4 regions of the Paenibacillus sp. GYB003 genome follow, and region 3 is predicted to be linked to each of the others. Evidence: riboswitches for the same ligand, from Rfam matches in the RefSeq annotation. Region 3 holds a riboswitch; each other region holds the start of a gene.
The links. A riboswitch is a leader RNA that binds a small molecule or an ion and turns the genes downstream of it on or off. The one in region 3 is predicted to bind cyclic di-AMP.

Region 1 (3,572 bases), on a different contig from region 3:
GAAAGCGAAGGTCGCGCCGATCCCGTTCTTCAAAGCTCCGGACGGCTCCCAGGGCAACTTGAAGGGCCGCGGCTTCTTCGGACTGACGACGCTTTCGGCCAAGCTGAAAAACGATCCGGACAAAGTGAAAAAGATTTTGGAAATACTCGATTACGGCCGCCAGTTCATCCCGCTCGACCAGCGCACGCCGCAAAACCAGCAGTTCGACTGGATCATGGGCGGAAACGGCGTCGGCTACGACATGGTGAACGGCAAGGCGGTGCCGAAAGCGGGCCAGGAATCGAATACGCCGATCCAATACATGCTGCAGCGCCACGAGTTTTGGAAGCCGTGGGCGCCGAGCGACGACGCCAACCAGTTTTCCAAGGCGTCTTACAATTCGCCGGAAATGCAGGCGTTTATCGCCACGATCGAGCAGATGGAGAAGACGTACAATAAAAACCCGTACGACGATCCGTCCTACCTCGTCTACTCGGAAACGCAGGCGTCCAAAGGGACGGAGCTGGACAAATATTTGATCGACGAGCAGACGAAAATGATTTCCGGCCAGCGTCCGATATCCGATTGGGACAAAATGATCGAGGAATGGAAATCCCGCGGCGGCGCCCAGCTGATGAAGGAAGTGAACGACGGCATCAAAGCCGCCAAAAACCAGTAACGTCCGCAGCCGCCGTCGGCGCCGCGCCGGTTCGAAAGGAGCCGCGCGGCGCCGCTTGCGTCGCAATGCAAACGTATGTTTCCTTTTTATGGCGGCAAATGGTATACTTGTTGTCAACACGCACTCGCGAAAGGGGATTTTCCGTCATGCAGCAGCCTATCGTCCGATGCGGCTGGGTGAACGACAGCCAGCTCTACATCGATTACCACGACCGGGAATGGGGCGTTCCCGTCCACGACGACAACGCCCTGTTCGAGCGGCTCGTTCTGGAAGGCGCCCAAGCGGGGTTGAGCTGGTATACCATTTTGCGCAAAAGGGAGCATTACCGCGAAGCGTTCGACCGGTTCGATCCGGCGAAGGTGGCCGCCTACGACGAGCGGAAAATCGAAGAGCTGATGGGGAATCCGGGAATCGTCCGCAACCGGCTGAAAATTCGGTCCGCCGTGCGCAACGCCGTGGCGGTTCTCGACGTGCAGCGGGAGTTCGGCTCCTTCGACGCTTATTTATGGTCGTTCGTCGGCGGCAGCCCGATCCGCAACAGCTGGAAGCAGCTCGCCGACGTGCCCGCCAAGACGCCGATTTCCGACGCGATGAGCAAAGATTTGAAGAAGCGCGGCTTCTCGTTCGTCGGCTCGACGATCTGCTACGCCTTGATGCAGGCGACGGGAATGGTGCAGGATCACGTCGTGACGTGCTTCCGCCATCGGGAGCTGGCCGAAGCGACGCAGGGGGCGATTGCCAATAATTGAGGGTTTTCTCGGTATGCGATTTGTGTTAGCCTTCTAAAAGTAGCCGAAACTTCGGTAAATGGAAACGGCTGGATAAGCAAGTCGGCCGCTTCCGCTCACAAAGTGCGGGGGATTTTTTTTACGGACAAGCCGTTTAACGACGCTTTCCGTTTCGGGGTGAATCGCGACTTTTCTCGCGTAGGGCTGTATCCTCAGTCCGAATCCGACAACTAACCTCGTAGGCGAACAAAAGGAGAGGAATCGCATATGCATTGGAGAAACACCTGGAAGCGAGCGCTGCTTACGGGCGGTTTTGCTTTGTTTTTCATCACCGGCTCGGCCGTTTCGGCAGTAGGACGGCCCGTTGATCCGATTCTTCTTCAGCCCTGGTCGCCGCTTGTCCTGCAAAGCGGCGATATGTCGACCAAGTCGAATCCCGACTTTTCCGATTTTCAAGCGCAGCTATTGCGCAGTCATTTCAATGCCGTACAATCGCTGATCGAAAGCGAAAAAGAGCCGACGTCGATCGCCGAGCACATGCTTGCCGCGGTTCCGACGATATACGAGGTGCAGCCGCTGACGGCGGCCGCGCCGGACGATCTGTTCGCGATCAAGCCTGTTGCGCTCGGACTCGCTCAGGCGCCCGCGGCGGACCCTCAGCCGTTGGCGGCGGCCCGGCAGCCTGCGGCAGCCGACGCGAAAGCGGCGGAGCCGAAGGCCGCTCCGAAAGTCGCGGCGTCCATGCCGAAAAAGGTAAGCAAAGCGGCGGAAGCGGCGCAAACGGCGAAAGCCGCCGAACCGAGAAATCTCGTTACGACGGTCACCGGCGCGACGATTACGCCGAAGAAAACGGTCAAGGCGGTGGCGTCCGCCTACACGGCCAGCGCCGAAGAAAACGGCGGCTACGCCGGCAAAGACTATTTCGGCAATTCGCTGCAGGTCGGCTCGATTGCCGTCGACCCCGACGTCATTCCGCTCGGCTCGACCGTTTACGTGACCGGCTACAGCTACGACGGTTTGCCCGCCGGCGGCATGATGGCCAAAGCGGTCGATATCGGCGGCGCCATCGACGGCAACCGGGTCGATATATTCGTGCCGGATTCGCGCGAGAAAGCGAAAAAGTTCGGCTTGCAAAACGTTACGCTGTATGTCGTCGACTGAGGTCGGCGGCTTTTTTTTCGTTGCGTCTTACTTGCTTTTCGGCAAATGCAGCAGCTCCGGCACCGTAACGAGCCCGTATCCCTGTTCGCGCAGCTTCATGATGATGGACGGCAGCGCCTTGACGGTGCCGCTCAAATCCTGGCTGTCTCCGCCGGCGGAATGCTGCAGCACGATCGCCCCCGCTTTCGTATGGCCCAGGATGTTGCCCGACACCTGCTGCTCCCCGAGGCTTTTCCAATCGAGCGAGTCGACGTTCCAGTTTACGACGATATAACCGTGCCGGTTCGCCCATTGCAGCTGCCCTTCGGTGATTTCCCCGTACGGAGGCCGGATCAGCTTCGGCTTGTAGCCGGCAAGCCCGTTAAGCGTTAGTTCCGTTTGCTCGATTTCCGCCGCGAACTGCTCGACGGACAGCTTCGTAAACAGAGGATGGCGATAAGAATGATTGCCGATCGCATGGCCTTCGCGGATGATTCGCTTGACGACGGCGGGGTGCGCCTCGGCTTTTTTGCCGAGCAGGAAAAAAGTCGCCTTAACCCCGTAAGCCTTCAGCACGTCCAGCACCTGCGGCGTAAACCGCTCGTCCGGGCCGTCGTCGAACGTCAGCGCGATATTTTTCTCCTTCGACGTTCCGCTTACTTTGAACACGTCCGGATATTTCGCACGCAGCTGCGAAATGGTCAGCTTTTTGCCCGCGGCCGCGTTCGTCTGCGATTTTTGCACGCTGACCGACGGCGCCTTGGCTTCTCCGGACCGCTTCGTTCGGGCCGTCGGCCGGGACTGGGGCGCCGGTACCGGGTCAACCGGCTGTACCGTTTCGACCGGGGCCGGCGGGGTAGGCGCGGGCGGCGACTCGGACTTGCTCCGTTCCCTTTCGGCCGTCTCGGCCGCCAGCCGCAGCCGATCGGGGGCGCCGCCCGCCGGTCCGCGATCCGCTGCGGATTCCGCCGTATTTTGCGCCGCCTCGCCTTCTCCCGCTCCAGGTCCGGGTACGGCCGCCTGACAGCCCGCGGCGATAAAGCAGC
Region 2 (3,572 bases), on a different contig from region 3:
GCACTTTGCCGTGCAGCTCCGTCAGCGCTTTCGCCACGACCGTTTTCACCCCGAGATCCTTGAGCAAAATGGCGGTCATGATGCTCGCCTGGATGTCGTCGCCGATCGATACGATCGCGCAGTCGAAATTGCGGATGCCGATCGAGCGCAGCGTCTCCTCCTCCGTCGAATCGGCGACGATCGCGTGCGTCAAAATATCGGCCATTTCGTCCACCGCTTCCTCGTCGCGGTCGATGCCGAGCACCTCGAGACCCTGATTGACAAGCTCCCTCGCCAGACTGGCGCCGAACCGGCCCAAGCCGATGACGGCAAACTGTTTCATTTTCATCGCATTCGCAGCTCCTATCCGATAATGATTTTGCCTTCCGGATGTCTGTACAGCTCTTTATCCGGCTTCGGCTGCAGCGCGTAGGCGAGCGTTACCGGCCCCAGCCTTCCCGCGAACATCGTAAGCATGATCATGATTTTGCCGAAGGTCGTCAAATCGGGCGTCAGTCCCATCGACAGGCCGACCGTGCCGAAAGCCGACGTCGTCTCGAACAAGATCATCAAAAAGGGATGATCCTCCGTCGTGGACAGCAGCATCGCCACGAAGATGACCAAAAAGATGGCGAACAGCGTAAGCGTAATCGCTTTATAGATGCGGTCTTTCGCAAGACGGTTATGAAACAGCACGATGTCTTCCTTGCCGCGAATCATCGCGACCATCGCCCCGATCAGCGTCGTAAACGTCGTCGTCTTGATCCCGCCGCCCGTCGAGCCGGGAGATGCGCCGATAAACATCAGGATGATGATGAAAAATTGCGTCGCCTGCCGCAGTCCGGCGATATCGACGGTATTCGCCCCCGCCGTCCGCGGCGTCACCGATTGGAAAAACGCGGCGAGCACTTTGCCGGTTCCGTTCAACGAGCCGAGCGTGCGCGGATTCGTATATTCGAACAGGAAAATGACGATGGCGCCGAACACGATCAGAAAGCCGGTCATGCTGAGCACGACCTTCGAATGGAGCGACAGCTTTCGTTTCTTCCTGAAATCCATCGCGTCGGACATGACGATGAAGCCGATCCCGCCCAGCACGATCAGCGACATCGCGACGACGTTGACCAATACATCGTCGGCGTACGGCATCAGGCTGCGAAATTCGCCGGACAAGTCGAAGCCGGCGTTGTTGAACATCGAAACCGCATGGAACAAGCCGCGGTATACGGCTTCGCCGACCGGAAAATCAAGCGACCAGCGGATCGCCAGCAGCAGCGCCGCGACGAGCTCGATCGTCAGCGAGTAGACGAGCACTTTGCGGATGAGCCGGACGATCCCTTCCATCGATCCTTGATTGAGCGCTTCCTGCAAAATGAGCCGTTCCCGCAGCGAAATGCGTTTGCGCAGCACGAGCGCGATCAGCGTCGACATCGTCATGAAGCCGAGTCCGCCGACCTGGATGAGCGCCATGATGACGATTTGCCCGAATACGGAAAAATAAGTGCCCGTATCGACGACGACAAGCCCCGTTACGCAGGTCGCGGACGTGGCCGTAAACAGCGCGTCGACGAACGGCAAGCCTTGGCCGTTCGAAGTCGACACCGGAAGCGACAGCAGCACGCCTCCGAGCACAATGATCGCCGCGAAGCCGATAACGAGAATTTGCGGCGGCGTAAGCCGTTCGAATACCGTTCTGGTTCGGTTGCTTTTCAAAGGGGTCACCTCCGGCGGTTGAACGAGCTCGAATCGGTGCGGGTCCAGGGAGAAAACCGCCTTTTTGGGAACAACAAAAAAAGGCACTGGAAGACCAGGTGCCGTTTTCGCGGATTGGTTTCCTGACTGGAGCCTACGAGGTTAGCTGACGGATTCGGGTTGTTAGGCACCCTATTCGCGACGGCCGCCGGAGCGGCTTATGCGAAATTCACCCCAAAATACATGGTTCCCCCGTTTTCGCAAAGAAATTCGGCTCGTTATGGTTGATAAGGTCTGACGAAGTGATTATAATCCTGCGGCGGCAATAGTACAAAGCCGCAATTTCATGAAAAAACCGTTGAAAACGCGAATGAAGTCAAATTCCGGAGCGTGTCGGACCGTTTTCGCGGTCGGCACCTTCCTTGCTTCCGTTTAAGTGGCATTTCGAAATAAAGTGTGTTACGTTAAGGAGAACGCCCCAAAATTCGGGCCTTCGAGGTTCGCTTCGATCGAAGGCGCTTGCGGGGATACGATACGGAACCTTATTCGCGGGGAGGTCACGCATGCGGCAGCACCCTATTACCCGGCTCGGAACGTGGGCGATCGTCGGCATCATCCTGTTCGTCGTTACGAACTGGTGGCCGTCGATCGCGGGGAAGGACGAATCCGCGGTCATCGCCGAAACGCGCCCCGCCCTCTCGAAGCAGGCGGCCGCGGCGGCGGCCGAAGCCTACATAGCCGGCCTAAACGGCGGGTCCGTGCAGGCGACGCTCGTCATGTACGAATCCGATCAGCTGCTGAGCGGCTACGTGCAGAAGGAGCGGCTGGTCAAGCCGTATAAAGCGGAGTTCGAGAAGCTCGTGCCGATCGACTATTACCGGGTCGAGCTCGGAGGCGGCGGGAAAACCGGCTTTTTGGTCGACGTCGACCTGAAGAGCGGCGAAGTGATCGGCTGGCAAAAACGCAGCGACGGCGCGGCGCCTTCCGTGCGCGAAGGTCGCCGCATCGCCGAATCGTATATGCGTCAGGCGGGCAAGCCGCTGGAGTCGTACGAGATGCTGCTGCCGAACAAGACTCAGCCTTATCAGTTCGCGTTCGAGCATCGGAGCGCGAAGCTCGGGGAGGCGAAGCTGCGGCAGGTCGTCGAAATTCGCGGCGGCGAGGTGACCGCGTACCGGACGGAGCTGCGCGCGCCGGACAGCCATATCGCCTGGGTCGAGCGGCAGGATCGCGCCGCGGCGTCCATGACGTCGTGGAACCTGATCATTTCGGCGGCGATGGGCCTCGCGGCGATCGTTCTCATGATCGTCCACCGGAAACGGATCGCCTTCGTCCGCGGCTTGTGGCTGACGTTTACGTTTCTCGTCCTGTACTGGACGAACAATTCCAATATGGCGCCCGCCTTCAAAACGTTGTCGTCGCCCGGAGCCGATCCGTTTTTGTCCGTCGACGCCGCGCCCGGCATGGTAATCGTCATGAACGTCGTCGTCACCTTGATGGGGCTGATCGGCTACGTTTCGCTCGCCGCCGGGCAGCCGCTATGGCGCGATCACGGCATGCGCCCGTGGCCGAGATGGCGGGAGCCGGCGTTCGGCGTTCATACGACGGATAGCATGAAGCGGGGCTATATGATCGCCTGCTTGATGCTCGGCCTGCAATCGCTGCTGTTTTTCGTAGCCGAGCAGCGGTTCGACATGTGGGCGGTGACCGATCCGTCCGGCTCGCTGTACAACCTGTACAGGCCGGAGCTGTTTCCGCTCATGGCGTGGACGGCCGCGATATCCGAAGAAGCGATATACCGCTTTTTCGGCATCGCGCTTTTCAAGAAGCTGCTGCGCAGCACGTTTCTCGCCGTGCTCGTGCCGAGCATGATCTGGGCGTTCAGCCATACGCAATATCCG
Region 3 (3,572 bases):
CCCGACGCGAACTTCCCTCTATGTCCAGCGGACATTTGCAGTCGCTGTGCATTATTGTACCATTTGCTTTAAGCGTTTACCACAATCGGCCCCCGAAAAAGCGTTTCTAGTTTTCCCCAAGATGCCGTCTTTTCCGTCGCGAAAAAAAGCGCTGCCGGTTCGCGTTCCGTTCCGTCGGGCCACGGGCCGGAGCAAAATGCGCGACCGCCGCTCGGAGGGGCGAAGCCGGAGGTAACGGTCGCCACGGACGCTATTTCGCAAAAAACGGCCTTTTTCAAACGGTAACGGACGCCGTTGCGCTTATTCGCCCCGAATGATGGTCCAAAAAGAGATTTTCCGTCAAATAGCTGCTCCCCTGTCCGTAAAAAATCCAAACCGTCGAAATCGACCTTCCTAACGGCTGCCATGTCCGTAAGGCTTGGAACCGTCCCATCCTGCGCACGGCTTGCTTCCCGAGTTCCGACGCAGCCAAACGTCCGACTTTTTTTGCATGAAAAAACCGGAAGCGGACGCTCCCGGTTTTTCCCGATCAGTTTGCGATAAATTCTTGTACCCATTCGCCGTTATAGTAAGCAACGCCGATCTTCGTAAAGTTCGGGCTCAAAATGTTTTGGCGATGGCCCGCGCTGTTCATCCAGGCGTTCATCACTTCCTGCGGATTGCGCTGACCTTTGGCGATATTTTCGCCGGCATACGAATAGCTGATGCCGTAAGCTTTCATCATGTCGAACGGCGAACCGTAAGTCGGCGAATTATGGTCGAAGTAGTTGTTGTTGTACATGTCCTTCGCTTTGTCCAACGCCATTTTCGTCAAGGCCGGATCGCTGGCCAGCGGCGAAAGACCGGCTTTGGCGCGTTCTTGGTTCACGAGCGACACGACTTGATCCGCATATGCGGACGCCGTCGTCGCCGTTTCGCCGGCATTGCCCGCCGGCTCGCTTCCGGCACCGTTTCCGGCGTTTCCGGCATTGCCCGCTTGTCCGGCATCCGAACCGGTACCGGCTCCCGTTTCCGTTCCGGTTGCCGCGCCGTTATTGGAGCCTTGGCCGCCGTTGTAGGATCCGTTCCCCGATCCGTAATCCGTGTTAGGCATATGCCAAGACCATTGCGGATATACTACCCGTACGTTCCAACCTTGTTCCTGAAGGCTGCGAATCCAGTCGTTCAGCGAAAAACCGGATCCGGCATATATGGGATTCAGAGCTTCATTGCCGATATTCGAAGGCTGGGACGGAGCGGCGTAAGCCGAGCCTGCGCCCGCCAAAACGCTGAGCGCCAAAGCGCCGGTCAACACCGATTTTTTGAAACGCATGAAAAGATCCTCTCCTTATGACGGCCTGCGAGGTTAGCTGACGGGTTCGGGTCAAAGAGCAACCACCCGGCCACGGACCGTGGCTTCACCCCGGATACGTTGGGTTCCCCGCGCTTCGCTAGAAGCTTCGGCCTTAATTTGGTTTTCCCCATGAAAAGAACGGCAAAACCATGCGGCGTGCCGTCTTCCCTGCGGTTTTTCCATCATAACACGCTCCCGCTCGCCCGGTCATTGCGCAATGATTTCCAATGCGCCGAAAACCCGCGCCGTTAGCGGCTTCCGCGATCCGTTGGTTCCATTAAGAAATGCCGTCCGGAAATACGGCGGATGTTCCTTTTATGTATGAAGCTGAACTTGGCTCCAACCGCCGGTCGAATCGTTTTCGAGGCTTAGCGGCAACAACACGACATCAAAGGCGACGCGATCATTCCGCGCCAGGATTCCATTCCCTCCGAGATCCCAATAGCTGATGTTCGACTTCATTCCGCTCGCAACCGGTGTTCGGACATGTTGCTAACGAATCGAGCGATCGTTATCGGAGGCAAAAGCGAGGGGGTGAATTGGTTTACGAACTCCAGTATCGTTATTGCCGGCAAATCGGATCGTTTTCTTCCATTTTGGGCCGGATAGCGATGTCCGGATTCGTTAGCCTGAACAAACGACCGGTTTTTCCGCCGTTAAGCAAACTACGATTCGTTCCATGCCGCATCGGCCGACACGGGTTACGGTTGCCAGTGGTCCTTTGGTCTTTCTATCCGAACGATCCTTTTTGCACGCCGAAACGGCAGTGGATCGGGAAACGAGATGGAAACGCTCCCGCTATTTTCGGTCTTTTCCCGTTATTGGGCAAAATAACTGGAAAACGTCCCGCTACATTCGTCCATGCCGCGCTTTTCGCCGATTTGGCGCCTTTTTAACTGGAGCTTCTCCCTGTAAATTTGAAACGATGCCTATAGGAAAGCGTGTTAGCTGGAGGTTTTCCCGTTCGTTCGATTCCATTGGCCCGGCAGGATAACCCATGTGCTAATCCTGACCTCGCAGCCCGACGATGAACTGATCGTTCAGGCGATGATGGAAGGGGCGAGCGGCTTTTTGCTCAAAGATTGGGAAACCGACGATATCATCATCCGGGCGATCAAGTCCGTCGTCTCGGGCCAAATGACGCTGCCTGCCCGAATTTCCGCCAGGCTGTCCGAAGGATTGTCCAGACTGCACAAGCAGCAAAGCCGGTTGGACGAGGACGAAATCATGCGCCGGAACGAGCGGCTGCCGTGGGAGCGATTGGATGTTTCTTTCTCGCTGCGGGAGCGGCAGATTATATGCTTGCTGATGCAGGAGCATACCAATTCCGATATCGCGGACCTGCTTCATCTGTCCGTCGGCACGGTGAAAAAATTATATCAGCACCGTCTATAAAGCATTGGGCGTGTCGAGCCGCGCCGAAGCCGTGCTTGCGGATCGAATCCCGGTATACGGAATAAGGGACCTTGATGCATCCTTTTGATTTCCATGCGGCGTCCCCCGCCTTCGTCTATGCCCCGAACCTACCATACCGTCCTCGTCCCGGTACATGCGCGAGCGGCGCCAATGTCCGGATCGGCAATCATTGTCCGGGTCGCCATTTTCGCGGCCGTTTTTACTATCGTGGAACTGCAGCCGAATCGGTACGAAAAGATGGTTTTACGAAGGATTCGGGACGATGGCCGCTGTAAACGAAACTGTGCTGGAGCGGCTGAGAAAGCCGTTCCTGGAGCCGGACGACGAGTACGGGCAAGCCGACGTCAAATCCCGGAGCCCCGCCTTCGGCCGATCTGCTCAATCCGCGGGCGACGGAGGCGTTCATCCGGCTGACGCACGACGCCTATTACGCGCGGCTGAAACGATTTTTCGGCAATACCGATCGAACGATTCGGCTCGACCTGGGAGACGTGCAGGAGACGGCGTCGGTCTAATTAAACGGCAATCCGCTCGGCGTCCGCCTCTGGAAGCCATACGCGTATGCGGATATTTCGGCGGCGGCCCGCCCGGGCTCGAACCTGCTGCGCATCCGGGTCGCCAACAGCTTGGCGAACGCCTATAATAAAGCGTCTCTTCCGTCCGGTTTGCTCGGTCCGGTAACGGCGAGCGTGCCGGAGACGGTCCTGCAAGCCGCGTTTGTCCTCTACCCGCGAAGCCGGAGCGCAATGATGAACGACGCCAAAGCGGCAATCGACGCCGCGGTCCGAACATGGTTCCAGGCCGTCCAACGGACCAGGTATCG
Region 4 (3,572 bases), on a different contig from region 3:
GAACGAGGCGCGGTTTCCGGCCCGGACGAACGAGCTTTCCGTCCAACCGCCGAGCAGGTTCGCGAATTTCAGCGCCAGCGCGAACAAGACGAGCGCGACGTAGGGCAGCGCTTCGCTCCCGGATCCGTGCCGGTACAGCGGCATTCCGGCCGAGACGGCGAACACGGCGGCGAAGCCTTGCGTCACGAAGCTGTACAGCAGCGCGCCACGGAAATAAGCCCCCATCCGCGCTTCCATCGGCAGCAGGAAGACGAGATCCGCCTCCTTCAGCAGCGTGCGGATCGGGCTGACGGCCATGAAGGGAGCGAGCCAGCACGCAAGGACGACGGCGTATGGAAAATCGTCCGGAATACGTTCCAGCGTCCGGCCGTACAAATAGGAGGAGACGATGAATGCGACGAACAGAAACAAAAAAAATCCGCTTTGCCCCGCATAAAACGTATAGCGCGCCACGAGCCTCGTATGCGCGGCAAGACGGTCTTTCCACAGCCGTTTCGCCGGATTCATGAGGCGCCGCCTTTCACAATCGCGTAGAACAGCTCGTCCAGCGTCGCTTCCCCGCCGGCGCCGGCGAATTCGCGCAGCTCGCCCAGCGTTCCTTTCGCCGCGATTCGACCCCGGTGCAGCACGACATACCGGTCGCAATACGTCTCCAGCGTGGATAAGATGTGCGAGCTGATCAGAAACGAAGCGCCTTTGTTTTTGCGCTCCACCATCAGATCGAGAAGCGACCGGATGCCGAGCGGGTCGAGGCCGAGAAACGGCTCGTCGATGACATAGAGCGGGGGTTCGACAAGAAAGGCGTTCATGATCATGACTTTCTGCCGCATCCCTTTCGACAAAGTTTGGGGAAACGCGTCAAGCTTGGCGGTCATGTCGAATTGCTCGGCAAGCCGCGCGGCGCGGCTCTCGAACCGGTCGTCCGCCAGCCCGTAGGCCATCGCGCTCATGCGCAAATGCTCGCGAATCGTCAGCTCCTCGTACAGCTCCGGCGCCTCGGGCACATATGCGAACGAGCCGCGATAGCGGGTGGCGTCGTCGGCCGCCCGCAGCCCCATGACGCGGACGAAGCCTTCCTGCGGGGCGAGCAGCCCGAGAATATGCTTGATGGTCGTGCTTTTGCCGGCTCCGTTCAGCCCGATCAGGCCGACCATTTCGCCCGGCGCTATCGAGAAATCGAGCTCGCGGATGACCGGGCGGTTCCAGATGTAGCCCCCGGACAAATTTGAAACCTCTAGCGTATAATCCATTTTTTACCTCCGTTTCGGAAGCGGTCTTTCCTCTCCATCATACCATTTTTGACCGAAAATCCGCATCCGCCGGAGGAGGACGAAGCGAAAAGAGGCCGTTAGACGAAGCCATAAAAGGTTCTGACGAAGAAAAACAGCGATTTGTTTCACAAAAAAAGTGAAATATCACACATTTTTCGCTTTTTCGCGAAAAAACCGGCTTTTCATCCTCTTTACAGGTTTTTCATAAGGCTTTAATATAACGATCATAATGATTCGAAACCAAATACCGCCATCGACTTCCTATCGCTGAGTTTCCGTAAGGGAAACGGGGGAACCAAAGGTTCATGGGGTGAATTTCAAGCAGAGGGCATATGGATCGGCTCCAACGCTTGAATAGGGCGACTCTCGCGTCCGAACCCGTCAGCTAACCTCGTAAGCGTGAAGAGAGAGGCACGATTGTCGGGCATAGATGCAGCCCCGTACCGGGATAAGCATTGTTTAACTGCCGCGAGAAGAGTCCTCTTCATCCGCGGCTTTTATTTTCGGTCTTTGTTCGATAATCGAAAATATTCCTAAGCGGACTAATCTGGCAGAAGTCGGCATCCATTCAGCTCCGACATGCAATCCGACCGATGGCGAAGCGAATCATCCAAATTGAATCCAGATCGCGTCAATTCCAGTCATGCGTAACATTATGGCGGCGAGAACTGATGAAGGAGGACCGCAGAAGTGGGCGTTATTCCTACCGAAGAAACCCATGTAAAACGATCATCCAGCATGTCTTTCGCAATGCGATGGAAGCATGAAAACTTGCGCCCGATCCTACTTAGCGCTTTGTTTTCGATCGTGATGGCAGTCATGTTTGCACTGCTTTTGTACGGAATATCTATCAAGCAAGTGGAGCTTGTCGTCGGAGGGGAAACGAAGCAGTTCAAGACGAGACAGTCGACGCTGTCCGCTTTTCTCGCCGAGCAGCAAATCGCGGTGGGCGAGTACGACAAAGTATCGGCCGCCATGGACGCGAAGCTGAAGCACGGCGACAAGTTCGTCATCGAGCGGGCCGTCCCCGTTCAGCTGACGGCCGACGGCAAGACGGAAACGCGCTATACGGTGGCGAAGACGGTCGAGGGAGCGCTCGAGGAGCTTCAAGTGGAGCTCGGCGAGCTGGATAAGCTGACCCCGGCCAAGGAGGAACCGATCACGTTCAATACCCCGATCCAGATCGTGCGGGTACAGAAGCTGATCGAGGAGCAAACCGAGCCGATTCCGTTCGATACGGTGAAAAAGAACGACCCGAATTTGCTCAAGGGCAAAGAGCAGGTCGTGACGGAAGGCAAGGAAGGCGTTCTCGAGAAAACGGTCGAGAAAGTATTCGAGGACGGCCAGCTGGTCGCCGAAAACGTCGTCGATACGAAAGTCGCGCAAGAAAGCGTTAACCAGATCGTCGCGCTCGGCACGAAAAATCCGGTCGTCGTCTTGTCGGCCGCTTCTCCGAACATCGACGAGGTGACGAAGGGCGACGTCAAGTTCGCCTATAAGCAAATTTTGAACAACGTCACGTTGACGGCTTATTCCATCGACCCGAAGTCCACGGGCAAAACGAGCGATCATCCGCAATACGGAATTACGGCTTCGGGCACGAAGGTGAGCGAAGGCCGCACGATCGCCGTCGATCCGAAGGTGATTCCGATCGGCTGGTGGGTCTACATCGAAGGGATCGGACTCCGCCGTGCGGAGGATACCGGCAGCGCCGTGAAAGGCAATATTATCGACGTTTATTTCGAAAACCCCGATTACGCCAAACGGTTCGGCATGAAGCGGGGCTACAAAGTATACGTGATCGGCAAGGAAAAGCCGACCGCGAATTGAACCGCCGGTTTGCCGTGCAAAAATGATTTGATTACGCGGGCCGGACTCGGGTATATTGTAAATAAACTTGCACGTAACGAAGAAGAGGCGAGCCCTCTTCTTTTTGTTCGTATGAAAGGAAATCCGACTGTTATGATTCGAGAAATCATCGTCGTCGAAGGGCGGGACGACACGGTTGCCGTGCGCCGGGCGGTCGACGCCGAAACGATCGAAACCGGCGGCTCGGCGATCGGCGAGGACGTCATCGCGCGCATCGCCATGGCGCAGCAGCGCCGAGGGGTCATCATCTTTACCGATCCGGATCATGCCGGCGAGCGGATACGCAAAATCGTCTCGGCCCGGGTGCCCGGCTGCAAGCATGCATTCATTACGCAGGAGGAAGCGACGAGGAAGAAAGATATCGGCGTGGAAAACGCCTCGAAGGAGGCGATCGTCCGGGCGCTGCAGCATGTGCGCACGGAGATGCGGCCG

Region 1: it holds a riboswitch for cyclic di-AMP, as region 3 does, so the genes downstream of both, PV407_RS12780 (3D domain-containing protein) here and PV407_RS06885 (CAP domain-containing protein) in region 3, are expected to answer to the same signal.
Region 2: it holds a riboswitch for cyclic di-AMP, as region 3 does, so the genes downstream of both, PV407_RS28335 (TrkH family potassium uptake protein) here and PV407_RS06885 (CAP domain-containing protein) in region 3, are expected to answer to the same signal.
Region 4: it holds a riboswitch for cyclic di-AMP, as region 3 does, so the genes downstream of both, PV407_RS25710 (ubiquitin-like domain-containing protein) here and PV407_RS06885 (CAP domain-containing protein) in region 3, are expected to answer to the same signal.

Annotation. Positions count from the first base shown of each region.
Region 1 covers NZ_JARBDC010000034.1:99,777-103,348, forward strand. The annotation lists gene PV407_RS12770 (extracellular solute-binding protein) at 1-658, shown strand, start outside; gene PV407_RS12775 (DNA-3-methyladenine glycosylase I) at 805-1,407, shown strand; cyclic di-AMP (ydaO/yuaA leader) riboswitch at 1,484-1,646, shown strand; gene PV407_RS12780 (3D domain-containing protein) at 1,654-2,547, shown strand; gene PV407_RS12785 (polysaccharide deacetylase family protein) at 2,575-3,572, opposite strand, start outside.
Region 2 covers NZ_JARBDC010000088.1:177,969-181,540, forward strand. The annotation lists gene PV407_RS28330 (potassium channel family protein) at 1-328, opposite strand, end outside; gene PV407_RS28335 (TrkH family potassium uptake protein) at 343-1,692, opposite strand; cyclic di-AMP (ydaO/yuaA leader) riboswitch at 1,808-1,957, opposite strand; gene PV407_RS28340 (CPBP family intramembrane glutamic endopeptidase) at 2,235-3,572, shown strand, end outside.
Region 3 covers NZ_JARBDC010000011.1:88,889-92,460, forward strand. The annotation lists gene PV407_RS06885 (CAP domain-containing protein) at 530-1,312, opposite strand; cyclic di-AMP (ydaO/yuaA leader) riboswitch at 1,320-1,455, opposite strand; gene PV407_RS06890 (LuxR C-terminal-related transcriptional regulator) at 2,333-2,728, shown strand; gene PV407_RS06895 (anthrone oxygenase family protein) at 3,474-3,572, opposite strand, start outside.
Region 4 covers NZ_JARBDC010000081.1:12,446-16,017, forward strand. The annotation lists gene PV407_RS25700 (ABC transporter permease) at 1-507, opposite strand, end outside; gene PV407_RS25705 (ABC transporter ATP-binding protein) at 504-1,250, opposite strand; cyclic di-AMP (ydaO/yuaA leader) riboswitch at 1,527-1,685, shown strand; gene PV407_RS25710 (ubiquitin-like domain-containing protein) at 1,962-3,101, shown strand; gene rnmV (ribonuclease M5) at 3,234-3,572, shown strand, end outside.